3 regions of the Micrococcus sp. Mcc89 genome follow, and region 2 is predicted to be linked to each of the others. Evidence: predicted binding sites of a transcription regulator. Region 2 holds the regulator's gene; each other region holds the start of a gene.
The links. Region 2 encodes LexA, which represses DNA repair genes until DNA is damaged. Its sites were predicted from a motif close to TCGAACANNTGTTCGA; they were not measured.
Positions count from the first base shown of each region.

Region 1 (3,204 bases), on a different contig from region 2:
CCCGTAATCCCAGTGGAAGCTCACCGGCGTGGCGCGGAGTTCGACCTCGACCCCGTTGAGGGTGGTGACGAGCGTGCGCGTCTCGGCGTCTGCGTAGAAGTTCGTCTCCGCATTGCGGATCCCGCGTCCGCCATTGTCCGACCGGATCTCAGGCTCCAGCACGAGGAGCGTGCGGACCTCGTCGATGGAGACGGGCGGGGCGCCGTTGCTGGAGGCCTTGGCCGTCCAACATTTGGGGGCGCCATAGACGGGATTCGCATCAGGTTGACGGGTGTCTATGGTCTGCGCCCGGATCCATGAACCCTCGGGGCAGAAGTTGTCCTCCTGCTCTCGGCAGCTCTCGAAATCCGGATTGCCCAGCTGCCCTGAGAAGCATGCACTGACCGTCTTGTGCTCTAGGTGGGAGTCTCTGCCAGAGTCTCGACTCCTGCTCCCCGCGGTCACAGCACTTTTGCGATCAGGCCTTTTTTCATTACGACAGTGAGACGTTCCATTAAAAGAGTCTGATCGAGCGGAATAATTGATATTCGTTGATTTGCAGGTGGCGGAGGAAGGCGAAGTGACAGCCCAGGCGCCTGTCGCTCCGACACTAGCTAGCGTGATAGCCGCTGCCATAGCAATCAGTGTCTGGTGCTTCATTGAGACGGGTCTCCACCCTCGTAGGTCATTTCATCAATCACCCAGCGGCCGTTGTTGGTGTCGTAGGAGACCTCTACTAGCCAGGGCTGCTTCGACGCATGTGCGACTCGGGCGTCCTCTGGAATGGAGCCATCACTGGAATACCCGGTCCCGTCTTCAGTTGTGATGAGCAACGTCGAGATGTACCCGTTCTCCGACTGTGCAGTGAGCATCGAGTCAATTCGAGGTTCCGTGCCGGTGTACCAGCCACCATCCTTATAAATTCCATCAATGCTGTCGCTACGGACCGAACAGAACTCGCAATACTCGCTGTAGAGAGAGTCGAGGAGTTCCGTGTCTCCGGTCTGCTCGGCGTAGTAGTGCGCGTCCCAGAAATAGCGAATCGCCGCCTCGGCGCCCTCCTTGGTCTCTTCCTTCATGGCGGCGGGCATCTCCGGCTTGGGCACGTTCTGAGCGGGACCGTCGGCAGATGCGGGCACGTATTCGCCGGACCTGCTCTCCGTGGCCGTGGGGGATGAGCTGACGCCCGCGGTCTCGCTCGTGCTCGCGGGCGCGGACGTCTCGACGGCGGGCTTGGCGGACGAGGGTGACGTCGTCGACGACTCGGCGGGCTCGGACTGCCCGCCACAGGCGGTCAGTGCGAGCGCCAAGGCCACGCTGAGCGTGCCGGCCTGGGCGAATCGGTGGCGGCGCAGGGCGCGCCCGGGTGCGGTGAGAGACATTTCCCCTCCAACTGGACGTCCGTCGTGTGTCCGCGCCTCCCGCGCTGATCCCGCAGCGCGGTGCCCGTGGCAGGCGAGGCCCGGTTGGTTCGGAGTATACGCAGGCGGATTGTGGTCCTGCTCGCATTGTCCACAGGACCGTGCCGGCGCACTTCTTCCGGCCCAAGAGACGATTTTCTCGTGCATGTGCGCCCCAGGGTCGGGTCGAGGTCCGCGGCCAGGACTCGGTCCCTCCCATCCCGGGGGCGATGCGTCCTTAACGTGTCCGGCGGGCGCCCTACCTTCGCACACATCGCATTCGAACACGTGTTCGAGTACGATCGGGGGTGCGGCCCCACCTTCCCACTTCTTCCCCGCGTCCGGTCCGCCGGACGGGCCGCGCTCCCATCGCCCGACGGCACCCCGTCGTCGGTCCGGTCAGCAGTGCACAGGGAGAGAAGCAGAATGGGAGTCCTCACACAGTCGGTGGCGGTGGAGTGCGGGGCAGACGGTACCCCGCAGGGGCTGCGCTGGAACGGGCGGGACTACGTCCTCGCAGAGCGCCCCGTGCGCTGGTTCGAGCGGCGCCGCTGGTGGGCGGAGGAGGTCCGCGCGGAGAAGGGCCGCGGCGCCGGTCTCGTCGACCACGAGATGTGGCGGCTGCAGGTCCGCCTGGCCCGGGCCGGCGCCGCGCCCCTGCAGACCCTCGACGTCGCCCACCACCTGGACTCCGGCCGGTGGCGGCTCGTGCGCGTCCACGAGCACGCCCAGGACCTGAGGCGGTCGGCATGAGCCGGGCCACCGCGGCCGGACGCACCGCCGCACCCTTCGCCCACCTGCACGTCGCCTCCGCGTTCAGCGCCCACTACGGGGTCAGCTGGCCCGAGGACCTCGTGGCCGCCGCCGCGGCCGCGGACATGGACCTGCTGGCCTGCACCGACCGGGACGGGCTCTACGGCATGGCCAAACACGTGGGTGCCTGCCTGCGCCACGGCATCATCCCGATCGTGGGCGTGGACCTGGCCGTCCGGTGGAGCGAGGACGAGGACGCCGGCCGCGTGGTCGTGCTCGCCCGAGGAGGCTGTCATGGCTCCGGCTACCGCTCCCTGTGCGAGCTCGTCTCCGCCGCCCACGCCCGCACCACCGGGGGAGCGGCGGGCGGCAGCCCCGGGGCCAGCGTCGCCGAGCTCGCCGCCGCGGCGGCCGGTCGGGTCCCCACCGCCGCCAACCGGGACAACCCGCCCACCCCCGAGCTGTTCGTCCTCCTCGGCCCGGACTCGGACGTCGGCCGCCACCTGGCCCGCCGCCGGTACGCGGCCGGCCTCGCCGCCCTGCGCCGCTGGAAGGCGGCCCTGCCCGCAGGCAGCCCCCACGCCGACGTCGTCACCCACCTCTCCGCCCCCGGCCGCCGCCTCGACACCGGGCACGCCGTGAAGACCCTCCGCGCCGCCCGCCAGGCCCGCATCCCCGCCGTCCTGACCAACGCCGTGCGCTACGCGGCCCCGGACGGCGCCGCCACCGCGGACGTCCTCGACGCCGTCCGCGCCCTCAGCTCCCTCGACGCCCTCCACGACCTGCAACCCAACGGGCAGGGCTGGCTCAAGTCCACCGCCGCCATGCACCGCATCGCCCACGAGGTCGCCTCCGCCGCCGACGACCGCCCCGCCCCCCTGCTCGAGGCCACCCGCCGCCTCGCCGAGGCCTGCGCGCTCGACCCCGAGACCGACCTCGGCTGGGGCGTGCCCCGCGTCCCCGAGGCCGCCGTCATCGGCATCGACGGCCCCCCGGAGCACGTGCTGCGCGAGCGCACCCGCACCGGCCTCCTCGCCCGCTACCCCCACCTCCACACCGGGGGAGGCCTCCC
Region 1 covers NZ_JALJRI010000001.1:9,703-12,906, forward strand. Annotated here, with positions in the region: gene NR072_RS00060 (PKD domain-containing protein) at 1-162, opposite strand, end outside; gene NR072_RS00065 (DUF6318 family protein) at 636-1,361, opposite strand; gene NR072_RS00070 (DUF6504 family protein) at 1,806-2,132, shown strand; gene NR072_RS00075 (DNA polymerase III subunit alpha) at 2,129-3,204, shown strand, end outside.
Region 1: a site for LexA is predicted at 1,660-1,675, ahead of NR072_RS00070 (DUF6504 family protein). Genes of this name have one in related genera too.

Region 2 (3,204 bases):
TACGAGGGCAGGAAGCTCAGCAGTGTCCGTCCGGGGCCGCCGAAGGCCTGGAGGATCTGCTGCAGGATCTCGTTGGAGCCGTTGCCGGCCCACACGTGGTCCGCCGTGAGGCCGTGGCCGAGGTAGCCGGCGAGCGCACGTCGCAGCCCCGTGAACTCGCGGTCCGGGTAGCGGTTCAGCCCCCCGGCGACGGCCGCGACCCGCTCGGCGATGGCGGTGGCGACCTCCTGCGGCACCGGATGCGTGTTCTCGTTGGTGTTGAGCATGTACGGCACGTCCAGCTGGGGGGCGCCGTAGGGGCTCAGGCCGCGGAGGTTCTCGCGCAGGGGCAGGGAGCTGAGGTCGGTCATGGCCGCCAGTCTAGGAACCGTGGAGGGCGAGGCCCGCCGTGCGTCACCGCATGGCCGGGACGAACAGCTCCTCGCCCGGCGCGGGGGCCCGGCCCTCGAGCCCGTTGAGCTCGTCGATCGTGGCGATCACCTCGTAGACGTCCGCCTCCGGCGCCACCGTGGCGGCGATGGTCCACAGGCTGTCCCCGGGCATGACCGTGACGGACTGGGTGGCCGGTCCCGCGGTGTCCGCGGACACCGCGGCGGGCGACAGCAGCACACCCAGGAAGAAGGCGGCCGCCAGCGTGGCGGCCACGGCCGCGGCGATCACGGGGATCCCCCGCAGCACGAGGCGGCCGCGGCGGGTCAGACGGATGGTGGCCGGACGCGGCCGCGCCGTCGCGGGCGAACCGGCGAACTGGGCGGTGGTGAGCGTCATGGTGTCCTCCTCCGGGGCGGATGCCCTCCAGGCGATCGAACATCTGTTCGAATCCGTTCGAATCCCTTTCTAGCACAGGTGTTCGAGACACGCCACGACGAGATCGAACATATCTTTGAAGGAGAGGCGGCTCTCCTCTAGGCTCGAAGCGATGCACGGACGCCCCGGAACGCCCCCGGGGATCGCCAGGACACAGGCAACCAGCGGGGGCGGACACGGTAAGCGTCCGGACGGCAGCCGGACGCCGGAACACGAGTCCGGCCACCATCACCCCGGGAGAACGGACGGCAGCCATGAGCACCACCGACGATCAGCCGGCGGCGCGCGCGCCGCTCACCGACCGCCAGCGGCGGATCGTGCAGACCATCCGGGACGCGATCGCCGACCACGGCTACCCGCCCTCCATGCGCGAGATCGGCGACGCCGCGGGCCTGGCCTCGCTCTCCTCCGTCACGCACCAGCTGGGCCGTCTCGAGCGGCACGGCTACATCCGGCGCGACCCCGGACGCCCGCGTGCCCTCGAGGTGCTGCTCGACGTGGACGGCACCCCGCTGGGCGAGGCCGCCTCCCCCGCCGCTGCGCCGTCGTCGCAGGTCTCCACGATCCCCGCGTGGCACACCGGCACGGACGAGGCGGACAGCGTGCCGGTCCCCTGGGTCGGCCGCATCGCGGCGGGCGGCCCCGTCCTGGCCGAGCAGCATGTCGAGGACGTCATGGCGATCCCGCGACGCCTCACGGGCGAGGGCGAGCTGTTCATGCTGCGTGTCACGGGTGACTCGATGGTGGACGCCGCGATCTGCGACGGCGACTGGGTGGTGGTGCGCCGGCAGGAGACGGCGGAGAACGGCGACATCGTCGCGGCCCTGCTCGACGACGAGGCCACCGTGAAGACCTTCCGCCGCCGCGACGGGCACACCTGGCTCCTCCCCCAGAACACGGCCTACGAGCCCATCCTCGGCGATCACGCCACCGTGATGGGGCGGGTCGTCACGGTCCTGCGTTCGCTCTGACCCGCTCCCTCCGACCGGGCCGGGCTGACGGCCCGAGGCCGAGCGAGCTCAATCGCCCGAGGCGAGCCGTGCCAGCACCCCACGGACGACGTCGCCGTCCGTGGTGCGCCAGAAGTCCGGCAGGGCGCTCGTGATGTAGCCGCCGTACCGCTCGGTGGCCAGGCGGGGGTCCAGCACGGCCACCACGCCGCGGTCCGTCACGGAGCGCACGAGGCGCCCGGCGCCCTGGGCCATGCGCACGGCCGCGTGCGTGGCGGAGATCCGCATGAACCCGTTGCCGCCGTGCCGGGCGACGTCCCGGGTGCGGGCCTGGGAGAGCGGGTCGTCCGGCCGCGGGAACGGGATGCGGTCGATCACCACCAGCCGCAGCGAGTTCCCCGGCACGTCCACGCCCTGCCACAGGCTCATGGTGCCGAACAGGGACGTGTCCGGCTCCTCGGCGAACTGGCGCACGAGGGCGGAGAGGGTCGCGTCCCCCTGGCACAGGATCGTGGTCTTCGGCCCGAGCCGACGGCGCATCTCGGCGGCGGCGTCCTCGGCCGCCCGGCGCGAGGAGAACAGGCCGAGGGCCCCGCCCCGCGACGCCCTCAGGAGCGCCTCGAGCTCATCCAGGGACTCCGGCGAGGCCGTCCTGCCGGGCCGGGGCAGGTGCCGGGCCACGTAGAGCACCCCCTGACGCGGGTAGTCGAAGGGGCTGCCGACGTCGAGGGCCTCGAACTTCGGGGCGTCCGGACCGGCCAGGCCCACGTCGCCGGCCACCGAGTCGAACCGGCGCTCCCCCGAGCCCACGGTGAGCGTGGCGGAGGTGAGCACCGTCGTCGCCTTGCCGAACAGGCCCTCCCGCAGCTTGCCGGCCACCGAGAGCGGGGCCACGTAGAGCTGGGGCGGGTCGGTCTCGTCCCCCGGCTGCCAGCCCACGCCGGGCTCGAAGTGGCCGGGGCGGGTGGCCCACAGCACCTCGGGGAAGTCGGCCTCGGGCCTGGCGGCGAGCATGCGCTCCACCACCTCGAGGACCTCGAGGATCCGCGAGCGCGCCATCTGCCGTCCGCCGTCGGCGTCGGCCTCCTTGTCCTTGTCCTGGCCGAGGTCGGACAGGCACTGGCGCGCGGCCGTGAGGACGCCGGTGAGGGCCTGCTCCTGCACCTCGTCCGGGCCGGCGGCGATCAGGCCGGACGGGGTGTCCGTGAACGCGCGGTCCAGGGCCGCCCCGGCTTCGATCAGGTCCTCCACGGCCACGGTGGTGTGACGGCGCAGCGAGGTGGCGGCGCCGTGCACGATCGACCCGGACAGCTGCCCGGTGACCGCACCGGTCACCCGGTCCTGCAGCTCGTGGGCCTCGTCCACGACGACGGCCGAGTACGCCGGCAGCACCGCGAGCCCCTCGAAGGCGCTGATGGCGAGCATCGCGTGGTTGGTGACCACGACG
Region 2 covers NZ_JALJRI010000030.1:34,206-37,409, reverse strand. Annotated here, with positions in the region: gene NR072_RS04160 (histidinol-phosphate transaminase) at 1-350, opposite strand, end outside; gene NR072_RS04155 (LysM peptidoglycan-binding domain-containing protein) at 394-768, opposite strand; gene lexA (transcriptional repressor LexA) at 1,062-1,778, shown strand; gene NR072_RS04145 (ATP-dependent DNA helicase) at 1,827-3,204, opposite strand, start outside.

Region 3 (3,204 bases), on a different contig from region 2:
GGCCCCTCGGGAGGTGGCCTATGTCGATGGCTACGCCGGCGCGGGGCAGTACGACGACGCGCACAAGGGGTCGCCGCTCTACGCGGTGGACATCGCACGCAAGCTTGCAGCGCAGAACCGCATCATGCACATCCACCTCGTGGAGCGAGATAGGGCTCATGCGGAGACCCTCCGGCACGCGGTCGCCGCGCAGGGGCAGGGGGCCGGTCCCGTCTATCTGCACCACGGCGCCGTGGAGGAGCAGATCGACGCGATCCTCAACGACATCGGCACCCGCCCAGCTCTGTTCTTTCTCGACCCGTTCGGCACGGCCCTGCCGTACGACGTCGTCGCCTCGAAGCTGCTCCTGCGGCCAGCGCGGTCGACCGAGGTCCTCTTGAACTTCAGTCTCTCCACCGTGTGGCGCATCGGAGGGATCGTCCGGAAGGGAGCCTCCGCCTCAAGTGGCGAGACCGTCACCCTCCTCCGCGGTGACCGTTTTCTTGGTGGGCCGTGGTGGCGGGAGGTCTTCGCTGAGGCTCGGCGGCAGGCTGACGTGAGTGGCGACAGCTCCTCCGCCGCTACAGCCGCCTCCTACGTGGCGCGCGAGTACATGCAGCGCATGACCGGAGAGACCGCCCACAACGTCATCTCCGTCCCAATCCGCCGGACCCCGTCTGAGGGGCCGATCTTCACGCTGATGCTCTTCTACCAGCACTTCGCTGCGCCCATGCTCTTCGCTGACGCCGCGGCTCGGGCTCACAGGAAGTGGCGGCAGGTCAACTCCGAGAACTACTACCAGGGACTGCTCGACGACACCCAGGGGTCGCTCTTCGACCTGCAGGAGACGTTCGACCAGCAGGTGGTCGCAGAGCAGACCGACGTCAGAAACCGGGCCATCGCCGCTATCCAGACGAGGCTCTCGTCTCACCTCGGTCAAGGCCAGGCGGTGCGGATCTGCGACGACGTGCCCCACTGGCTAGGCGAACACCTCGGCACGGCAGGCGCCTCAGAGGTACGGCAGGCCATCAAGAATCTCCAGAAGGCCGGGATCACCCAGGGCTACACCAAAGACATGGTGGATGGGCGCGCGGTCATCCTGCCAGCGCGGCGCGGGAGGTAGGCATCTCGTCCCAGGTGCGCCCCTCCAAGAGCCGCCCGTTGGCCTTAGGCGTCCGCCCACCCCACTGCTTGAAGAAGAACGCCACGTCGGCAGACACGCATTGGTCGCGGATGTCCTCCACCCAGGCCTGGTCCATGGGGCGATGGTTCGCACCAGACTCGCCGCCCGCGATGACCCAGTCGATGCCGGCCAAATCCAGATCCCGCAGGGGTCCGATGAGGGGCTCGCAGGAGAGGAACCGGACCGCTGCCGGCACCTCGCGGAGATGGTCGATGCGGCCCGTCACAGTCTCGTCCTCCACGGAGACGCCCATCCACAAGTTGGCCGGCCAGTCGAGGCGATCGGCTAGACGGGCCATCCGCAGTGAGCGCTTCGTCAGCGCCTGATATGTGTGCTGCGGCGTCTCGCGCATGACGTCGAAGATGTCCCGGATGAACCCCAACGGAACTTTGGCGTGGAAGAGATCGCTCATGGAGTTCACGAACACCACGCGCGGGGCCTTCCACGAGCGGGGCTGGCCCAGGGCCTTCGGATGGAGGGTGACGCCAAACCCGGGGCCGGACGTCACCGGGTTCCCATCGTTCTGGTACTTCTCAGCACCCATCGCCTTGAGCCGCTTGGCTAAGGTCAGCGCGTAGCAGTTGTCGCAGCCGGCCGCCACGCGGTCGCAACCGGTCACGGGGTTCCACGTCACCTCGGTCCACTCAATCGCTGAGGTGTTCGCCATCGCGATCGCTCCTTCCCTGGAAGACCTGCTCCAGTCGAACAGATGTTCGACCCTTTGTCACGCAGGCGCGCTCAGTCCACCACAGTCCAGCTCGTGCTCACCCATACCGTGTCCGTCCCCACAACGACGATGGTCGCATGTTCCACCCCTGGCGGGCGCTGCGCACGCTGACGTACGTCGTCGTGGTCTGGGCCCGCCCACACCCGACGGCGCCAGCCGCGACCGATGGCGCGACGGTGATCTGGCTCGACCCCCGCATGACGCAGGCCGAGCGGCGGTGCGCGCTCACCCACGAGCTCGTGCACCTCGAGCACGGCCACCGCGGCTGCCAGCCGCCGGCCGTCGAGCACGCCGTACGCGCGGCCGCGGCCCGGCAGCTGATTACGCTCGAGCAGCTCGCCGACGCCCTGCCTTGGTCCATGAGCCTGGACGAGCTCGCCGACGAACTGTGGGTGACCCCGCTCGTGCTTACCGACCGACTGGCCGGCCTCACCCGGACCGAGCGGGAGCATCTCGCCGCGTTGGCCACCGAGCACTCTGCCTGAGCGCCTGCTAGGCGGGGGCCATCGGCTAGGTCAGAATCAAGGCAACGCGCCGCGCAGGGCGCACCACCAAGGAGGGCGACATGGCGAAGACGACCAAGTACACGGCGGAAGTGTCAGAGGGGCGAGACGAGCTGCTCGACGGCAAGACGATCGCACGCCTACGCACCATCGCAGTGAAGAACCAGCGCGGCGAGACCGTACGGGAGCTCAAGGCCGCGGACAACGACGAGGACGTGCGCGCGAAGCTGCGCGCCGCGGGCTACACCCTCAAGGACTGGGCCGGCGGCACTACGCCCGCCACCCTGGAGCGTGGGCGCAACCCGCTCGTCGCGGGCTGCCTCTGGCCCCTCGTGGCCGTGATGGCACTGCTCGCGTGGGCAATCTTCTCTGCCTTCAGCAACGCCAGCCCTGACGAGCCGGAGGAGTGGGACGCGAAGATTGCCTGCCAGACCCTCGTCAAGGAGAAGCTGCGCGCCCCCAGCACCGCCAAGTTCTCCCGCGAGACGGCATCCGGGGGGCCGAAGGCATGGACAGTGACCGGAGCGGTCGAAGCGGAGAACGCGTTGGGCGGCACGGTTGGGCACCGGTACTCCTGCTCGGTGACCTTTACCGGCGACGACGAGTACCGCGGAACGGCCACCATCACGGACCGCTGATCCCACGTACTACGTCCACCCCCGGGCGTACCGTCCCGACATGACCACCACCACCCAGGCGCCCGCGTGCGCCGGCCACCTGTCCGTTCGTGACCACATGGCGCTGCAGCTGTGGGGGCGGCGGTGGCGGCACGGGGCCGCGCGTGACCGGGCCGCTGAGCATCTGGTCGGGTT
Region 3 covers NZ_JALJRI010000051.1:84,160-87,363, forward strand. Annotated here, with positions in the region: gene tcmP (three-Cys-motif partner protein TcmP) at 1-1,102, shown strand, start outside; gene NR072_RS06345 (DUF5131 family protein) at 1,074-1,829, opposite strand; gene NR072_RS06350 (ImmA/IrrE family metallo-endopeptidase) at 1,967-2,374, shown strand; gene NR072_RS06355 (hypothetical protein) at 2,455-3,030, shown strand; gene NR072_RS06360 (DUF3263 domain-containing protein) at 3,071-3,204, shown strand, end outside.
Region 3: a site for LexA is predicted at 1,864-1,879, ahead of NR072_RS06345 (DUF5131 family protein). Genes of this name have one in related genera too.